2 regions of the Comamonas sp. FG99 genome follow, and region 1 is predicted to be linked to the other one. Evidence: predicted binding sites of a transcription regulator. Region 1 holds the regulator's gene; the other holds the start of a gene.

The links. Region 1 encodes NrdR, which represses ribonucleotide reductase genes. Its sites were predicted from a motif close to CACNANATNTNGTG; they were not measured.
Region 2: ACODRX_RS25435 (ribonucleoside-diphosphate reductase subunit alpha) is a predicted target of NrdR. The motif match lies at 1,669-1,682, and genes of this name have one in related genera.

Annotation. Positions count from the first base shown of each region.
Region 1 is NZ_JBMDII010000045.1:15,729-19,380, reverse strand. It holds gene ACODRX_RS22400 (2OG-Fe dioxygenase family protein) at 1-687, shown strand, start outside; gene ACODRX_RS22395 (universal stress protein) at 753-1,190, shown strand; gene nrdR (transcriptional regulator NrdR) at 1,233-1,682, opposite strand; gene glyA (serine hydroxymethyltransferase) at 1,704-2,948, opposite strand; gene ACODRX_RS22380 (lytic transglycosylase domain-containing protein) at 3,367-3,652, opposite strand, start outside.
Region 2 is NZ_JBMDII010000070.1:5,217-8,868, forward strand. It holds gene ACODRX_RS25435 (ribonucleoside-diphosphate reductase subunit alpha) at 1-1,582, opposite strand, end outside; gene ampD (1,6-anhydro-N-acetylmuramyl-L-alanine amidase AmpD) at 1,973-2,554, opposite strand; partial or broken gene ACODRX_RS25445 (sigma-54 interaction domain-containing protein) at 2,554-3,585, opposite strand; gene ACODRX_RS25450 (PP0621 family protein) at 3,564-3,652, opposite strand, start outside.

The DNA of each region.
Region 1 (3,652 bases):
TACGGCTACGCGGTGCTCAGCCCTGCGGCCGTGGGCCAGTGGGCCGGCTGCGAGCCGGCGGCGCTGCAGGCGCTGTCGCCCAGCTGGAGTGGCATGCCGCCCGACGGCTACCTTAAGGACGGCGGCCGCTACCGCCACCGCCGCCACTCCTGCTTCGTGGTGCGCGCGGGCACGGTGGAGCCGGTGCCGCACCGCGCCCATTGGCAGCCGGTGGAGTACAACGCGCTGCATGGCGGCATGCAGCGCTGGTTCGAGCCGATGCTGGCGGAGACGGTGGCCGAGCCGGCATGGAGCCAGCTGCTGCTGGCGCTGGGGCGGACCGCGGGTGAGCTGTTCGGCACCGGCGCGCAGACGCCATGGTATGCCGAGGCGCACCAGTTCCGCATCGATACGGCGGACGGCATCGGCCGCCCCACGCCCGAAGGCGCGCACCGCGACGGCGTCGACCTGGTGGCCGTGTTCCTGGTGGGGCGCGAGCGCATCAAGGGCGGCGAGACGCGCGTGTTCGACGCAGCCGGGCCGCAGGGCGTGCGCTTCACGCTCACCGAGCCCTGGTCGCTGATGCTGCTGGACGATGCGCGCATGATCCACGAGAGCACGCCCATCCTGCCGCTGGGGGAGCAGGGCGGCTGGCGCGACACGCTGGTGGTGACCTTGAGGCGCGGCGGCTTCCAGGGTGAGGCTTAGTTTGCCTGCGGCAGCGAATTGGAGTACAAACAAATCGATAGCGTACAGAAAGGAAGCGCCGAGTCATGTTCAAGCACATTCTGGTTCCCGTGGATGGATCGCCCACCTCGCTGCTGGCGGTGTCCAAGGCCGCGGAGCTGGCCAAGGCCTTTGGCAGCGATGTGACCGCGGTCTATGTGATCGACCCGTACCCGTTCACCGGTGTCGGGGCCGACTTCGCCTATGGCCAGGCGCAATACCTGTCGGCCGCCACCGCCGAGGCCGACTCCGCGCTCAATGCGGTCAAGCAGCACATGGAGCAGGCCGCCATCCCGGTGAATACGCTGGTCGGCGAAGGCCATTCGGTGCACGACGGCGTGATGCAGGCCGCCAAGGCCACCGATGCCGACCTGATCGTGATGGGCTCGCACGGCCGCAAGGGCCTGGAAAAGCTGGTGCTGGGCAGCGTGACCCAGCGCGTGCTGGGCGCCAGCCATATCCCGGTGCTGGTGGTGCGGCAGTAAGCTGCCCGATGCAAACAAGCAAGGCTCCGTACGGAGCCTTTGCTATTTGCGCACTTCGTCGACCAGGGTCTTGAACTCGTCGATGTCCTCGAAGCTGCGGTAGACGCTGGCATAGCGGATGTAGGCCACCTTGTCGAGCTTTTGCAGCTCGGCCATCACCAGCTCGCCGATCATGCGGGTCTGCACCTCGCGGGCGCCCTGGCTGCGCAGCTTGTCCTCAACCTGATCGATGGCCTGCTCCACCGCATCGATGCTTACCGGGCGCTTGCGCAGCGCCAGGCTGAACGAGCCCTTGAGCTTGCTGCGGTCGTAGTCGATGCGGCGGCCGTCCTTCTTGACGATGGCCGGCAGCGCCACCTCGGGCCGCTCGTAGGTGGTGAAGCGTTTCTCGCAGTGCCCGCACTGGCGCCGCCGCCGAATGAAGCTGCCGTCCTCGGCCACCCGTGTCTCGACGACCTGGGTGTCCGGATGGCTGCAGAAGGGGCATTTCATCGCACGCGGCGCCGCCGTCGATCAGCGATAGACCGGGAAGCGCGCGGTCAGCGCATTGACCTTCTCGCGCACCGCGGCGATGTTGGCTTCGTCGCGCGGGTTGTCCAGCACGTCGGCGATCAGGTTGGCGGTCAGGCGCGCCTCTTCGTCCTTGAAGCCGCGCGTGGTCATCGCCGGCGTGCCCACGCGGATGCCGCTGGTCACCATCGGCTTCTCGGGGTCGTTCGGGATCGCGTTCTTGTTGATCGTCATATGGGCCTGGCCCAGCACCGCCTCGGCTTCCTTGCCGGTGATGCCCTTGGCGCGCAGGTCCACCAGCATGACGTGGCTTTGCGTGCCGCCGCTGACGATGCGCAGGCCGCGCTGGGTCAGCGTCTCGGCCACGATGCGGGCATTGGTCACCACCTGCTGCTGGTAGGCCTTGAACTCGGGCGTCAGCGCCTCCTTGAAGGCCACGGCCTTGGCCGCGATCACATGCATCAGCGGGCCGCCCTGCAGGCCGGGGAAGATGGCGCTGTTGATCGCCTTCTCGTGCTCGGCCTTCATCAGGATGATGCCGCCGCGCGGGCCGCGCAGGCTCTTGTGCGTGGTGGAGGTCACCACGTCGGCATGCGGCACCGGATTGGGGTAGACGCCCGCGGCGATCAGGCCGGCGTAGTGGGCCATGTCCACCATGAAGATGGCGCCGACTTCCTTGGCGATCTTCGCGAAGCGCGCGAAATCGATATGCAGGCTGTAGGCCGAGGCGCCGGCCACGATCAGCTTGGGCTTGTGCTCGCGCGCCTTGGCTTCCATCGCGTCGTAGTCGATCTCTTCCTTGGCGTTCAGGCCGTAGGAGACCACGTTGAACCACTTGCCCGACATGTTCAGCGCCATGCCGTGGGTGAGGTGGCCGCCTTCGGCCAGGCTCATGCCCATGATGGTGTCGCCGGGCTTGAGGAAGGCGAGGAACACCGCCTCGTTGGCCGAGGCGCCGCAGTGCGCCTGCACGTTGGCGGCTTCGGCGCCGAACAGTTGTTTGACGCGGTCGATGGCCAGTTGCTCGGCCACGTCCACATACTCGCAGCCGCCGTAGTAGCGGCGGCCGGGATAGCCTTCGGCGTATTTGTTGGTGAGCTGTGTGCCCTGGGCCCACATCACGGCGGGCGAGGCGTAGTTTTCGCTCGCGATCAGCTCGATATGCTGCTCCTGGCGCTGGTTTTCCGCCTGGATGGCGGCAAAGAGCTCGGGGTCGGTCTGTTCGACAAGAATATTGCGGTGGTACATGGCAGTCCTATGAACTTGATGTCCCTTGAGAACAAGGGCTGCCCAGGCGAACGGCGGAACGCTTCGGGCCAGGGCCCGGGCGGTACGCTCCCCGGTGGTTCACGGCAGCTGCGCTCCCGCTGGTTTCCACGTCAGCGGCGGCGCCCTGCCGGGTGCCGCGCCTATCGCCAGTCGCGTACCCGGCTAGTGTAGCCGAGGCCGGGGCATTGCCGGGGCGTGTCGGGCATTCATTGGAAGGGGCGCTGCTGCCAGGCAACACCGGATGGTGTGGCCCAGCGGAAAAAAGGCCCCCACGCTTGCTCACTGCGTGTAGCCGCTGCCCCCAAGGGGGCGCTTTTTGCCTTGGGGCGGCCCGGCGGCAAAAAAGCACCTTGGCGGGTGCTTTCCTCTATATAGATAGCAGGGTGGGATGGATGCCTCAGGAGCCCGCCACCATCGCGACCTTGGTGCCGCTGCCGCTGACAGCCGCTTCCACCGCGGATTCGCCCGCCAGCGCGATGCCCGCGCTGGCGTTCGCGGGGCTGGCCGGGAGGCTGGCCTTGGCCGACAGATTGGGCTTGGCCGGTGGATCGGCCGGGCGGCTGCGGCCGTTGGCCACCTGCTTGATGCGGAAGTGCTCGGCCAGCACCTTGGCGGCATAGCCGCCGTCGCTGGGCAGGTTGGCCGCGCCCACGTAGTAGCGCAGGCCGCCTTCGATCGAGCCG
Region 2 (3,652 bases), on a different contig from region 1:
TGAGCTCGCCGCTGGCGGCCTTGGCCTCGTAGGCCTGGTAGGCCTTCTCGAACTCGGTGCCGAACTTGTCGTGCAGGTCGGGGCAGTCGGCCGGCGAGAACAGCGTCCACGAGCCCTTCTCGATCACGCGCTTCATGAACAGGTCGGGAATCCAGTTCGCGGTGTTCATGTCGTGCGTGCGGCGGCGGTCGTCGCCGGTGTTCTTGCGCAGCTCGAGGAACTCCTCGATGTCCAGGTGCCAGGTCTCCAGGTAGGTGCAGACCGCACCCTTGCGCTTGCCGCCCTGGTTGACCGCCACCGCGGTGTCGTTGACCACCTTGAGGAAGGGCACTACGCCCTGCGATTCGCCGTTGGTGCCCTTGATGCGCGAGCCCAGCGCACGCACACGGGTCCAGTCGTTGCCCAGGCCGCCGGCGAACTTGGACAGCAGCGCGTTTTCCTTGATCGATTCGTAGATGCCGTCGAGGTCGTCGGGCACCGTGGTCAGGTAGCAGGACGACAGCTGCGAGCGCAGCGTGCCGCTGTTGAACAGGGTGGGGGTGGACGACATGAAGTCGAACGAGGACAGCAGCTCGTAGAACTCGATGGCGCGCGCGTTGCGGTCGCTCTCGCCCAGCGCCAGGCCCATGGCCACGCGCATGAAGAAGGCCTGCGGCAGCTCGATGCGGGTCTTGCGCACATGCAGGAAGTAGCGGTCGTACAGGGTCTGCAGGCCCAGGTAGTCGAACTGCTGGTCGCGCTCGGCCCTGAGCGCCGCGCCCAGGCGCGGCAGGTCGAATTTCAGCATGTCGGGGTTGAGCAGCTCGTTGTCCACGCCCTTCTGGATGAAGCCCGGGAAGTACTCGGCATAGGCCGGGCCCATGTCGGCGGCGGCCACGTCGCGGCCGATGACCTCGCGCACGATGGTGTGCAGCAGCAGGCGCGCGGTGACGAAGCTGTAGTCGGGCTCCTGCTCGATCAGGGTGCGCGCGGCCAGGATCGAGGCCTTGAACACCTCGTCCATCTGCACGCCGTCGTACAGGTTGCGCAGCGTCTCGGTCAGGATGGGCGCGGCCTCGACTTCCTTGCCCAGGCCCTGGCAGGCGGCGGCGATGCGGTCGTTGAGCTTCTTGACATCGAGCACCACGCGCTGGCCGCCCTCCAGCACATGCAGGCTGGGCGAGGCCGCCGGCGCGTGCTGGGTCTGCAGCTGGGCGCGCTCCTGGTTGCGGCGCTCGCGGTACAGCACGTAGGCGCGGGCCACTTCGTGCTTGCCGCTGCGCATCAGGCCCAGCTCGACCTGGTCCTGCACGTCCTCGATATGGAAGGTGCCGCCGCCCGGGCGCGAGCGCATCAGCGCGCGCACCACGGTCTGGGTTAGGCCTTCGACCTCTTCGCGCAGGCCGGCCGATGCCGAGCCTTGGGCACCGTGCACGGCCAGGTAGGCCTTCATCATCGCCGTGGTGATTTTCTGCGGTTCGAAGGGAACCACGGCGCCGTTGCGGCGCATGATCTGGTAGTCGGGAAGAACCGTGGAACCCGGGATGGAGCGGTCGCTGGTGGCGACAGCGGTCAACTCTGCAGAAAGCGGCGCAGCGTTCATGGTGTCCTCTTAGGATGGTACGGAAAAACAGGGGGGAAACAGGCGCGGAAGTCCAGCGGGGCAGCGATCAGTGTGATGGACTGCAACACTATAGGTAGTGTCTGGGGATCCTGCGAAACACTACCGGTAGTGTACAGCGCAAATGCCCCATGATAGTTGTCAGCAATTGTTTTGAGCCTGTGCCGGGCGCGTTGGCAAGCCTGCGCAGCGCCTTGCTGCATCGGCATTTGCGTGCTGCGCGCCAGCATCCATGCGGCCCGCTGCGCGGCTTGGGCGATCAGCCCCCGGCATGACGCAGGTCAAGCCGCGCAGGCGCCAGCGCAAAAAGGGCGTGATTGTGGCAAAAGCTGCACAACGGGTAAACCCTGGGGGCTTTGCGGCCACCGGGTTTCAGGTGCCGGGTGGGAACATCTGCGCCGGCCAGTCCAGCGCCCGCTGCAGCCGGCGCCAGTCGAAGCCCGGGCCGGGATCGTGCTTGCGGCCCGGCGCGATGTGCTCGTGGCCGGCGATCTGGGCAATGGGGTAGGCGGCGCGCAGATCGCGGCCCAGCTGCGCCAGCTGCCGGTACTGCGCCGGCTCGAAGCGCAGGCCCTCCAGGCCCTCGAGCTCGACGCCGATGGAGTAGTCGTTGCAGCGCTCGCGCCCCTGCCAGCTGGAGGCGCCGGCATGCCAGGCGCGCTGGTCGCAGCTGACGAACTGCCACAGCGTGCCGTCGCGCTCGATGAAGAAATGCGCCGATACCTCGATGCCGCGGATGCTCTGGAAGTAGGGGTGCGCATCCCAGTCGAGCTGGTTGGTGAACAGCTGCCGGACCGCGCCGGTGCCGTACTCGCCGGGCGGCAGGCTGATCGAGTGCAGCACCAGCAGGTCCACCGGCATGCCCGCCGGCCGCGCGCCGCAGTTCGGCGACGGGCAGTGCCAGGCGCGTTGCAGCCAGCCGGCTTCCCAGCGCGTGTCCATCGGCGTGTCCATCAGAGTACTCCTTCGCTGTGGCCGATGTGCAGGCGGTCCAGGCGGTAGCGCAGCTGGCGCGGGCTGATGCCGAGGCGGGTGGCCGCGGCGCGGCTGGAGCCGGCGGCGCGCAGCGCCTGGACCAGGGTGGCATGCTCCTGCCGGTCCATCCAGCCCTGCAGGCCACTGGGCTGAGCCCTGTCCAAGGCATAGGGCAGGGCGGCGGCTTCGCGCAGCGCAGGCGGGGTTGGCGGCTGCAGCCGCAGCTCGGCTCCGTCGCCCAGGGCCAGCGCGCGCTGCAGCAGGTTTTCGAGTTCGCGCACATTGCCCGGCAGCGGGTGGCGGGCGAGCTGCTGCAGCGCGGCGGGCGCGAGCTGGGGCTGCGGGCTGCCGGCGGCCAGGCGTTCGAGCAGGACCGCGCACAGCGCGGGCAGGTCTTCGCGGCGCTCGCGCAGCGGCGGAATCGTGAGCTCGATCACATTGATGCGGTAGTACAGGTCCTGGCGAAAGCGCCCGGCCTGCACCTCGCCGGCCAGGTCGCGGTGGGTGGCGCTGACGATGCGCACATCCACCGGCTCTTCCAGGCTGTCTCCGAGGCGCCGCACCTTGCGCTCCTGCACCGCCCGCAGCAGCCTGGCCTGCATCGGCAGCGGCAGCTCGCCGATCTCGTCGAGGAACAGCGTGCCGCCGCGAGCGGCCTGGAAGAAGCCGTCGCGGTCGTGCGCCGCGCCGGTGTATGCGCCCTTGCGGGTGCCGAAGAATTCGGCCTCGAGCAGGTTTTCGGGGATGGCGCCGCAGTTGACCGCGATCAGCGGCCCGCCGGCGCGCTGGCTCAGCGCATGCAGCGCCTGCGCGGCCAGCTCCTTGCCGGTGCCCGATTCGCCCTGGATCAATACCGGCGCCATGCTGCCGGCCACCTTGGCGATGCGCTCGCGCACCTGCTGCATCGCGCGCGACGGCCCGACCAGGCGCTGCAGCGCCGCGCTGCCGGGGAGGGAGGTGCGGTCAGAGGTCATGCCGGCCGTCGCGTTCACGGCGCCGGCTTGTCGGGGGCGCCCGTGCCGGCCGCCGCATGCTGGCGCGAGCAATAGAGCTTGCCGCCGCTGGCCACCGCGTCGC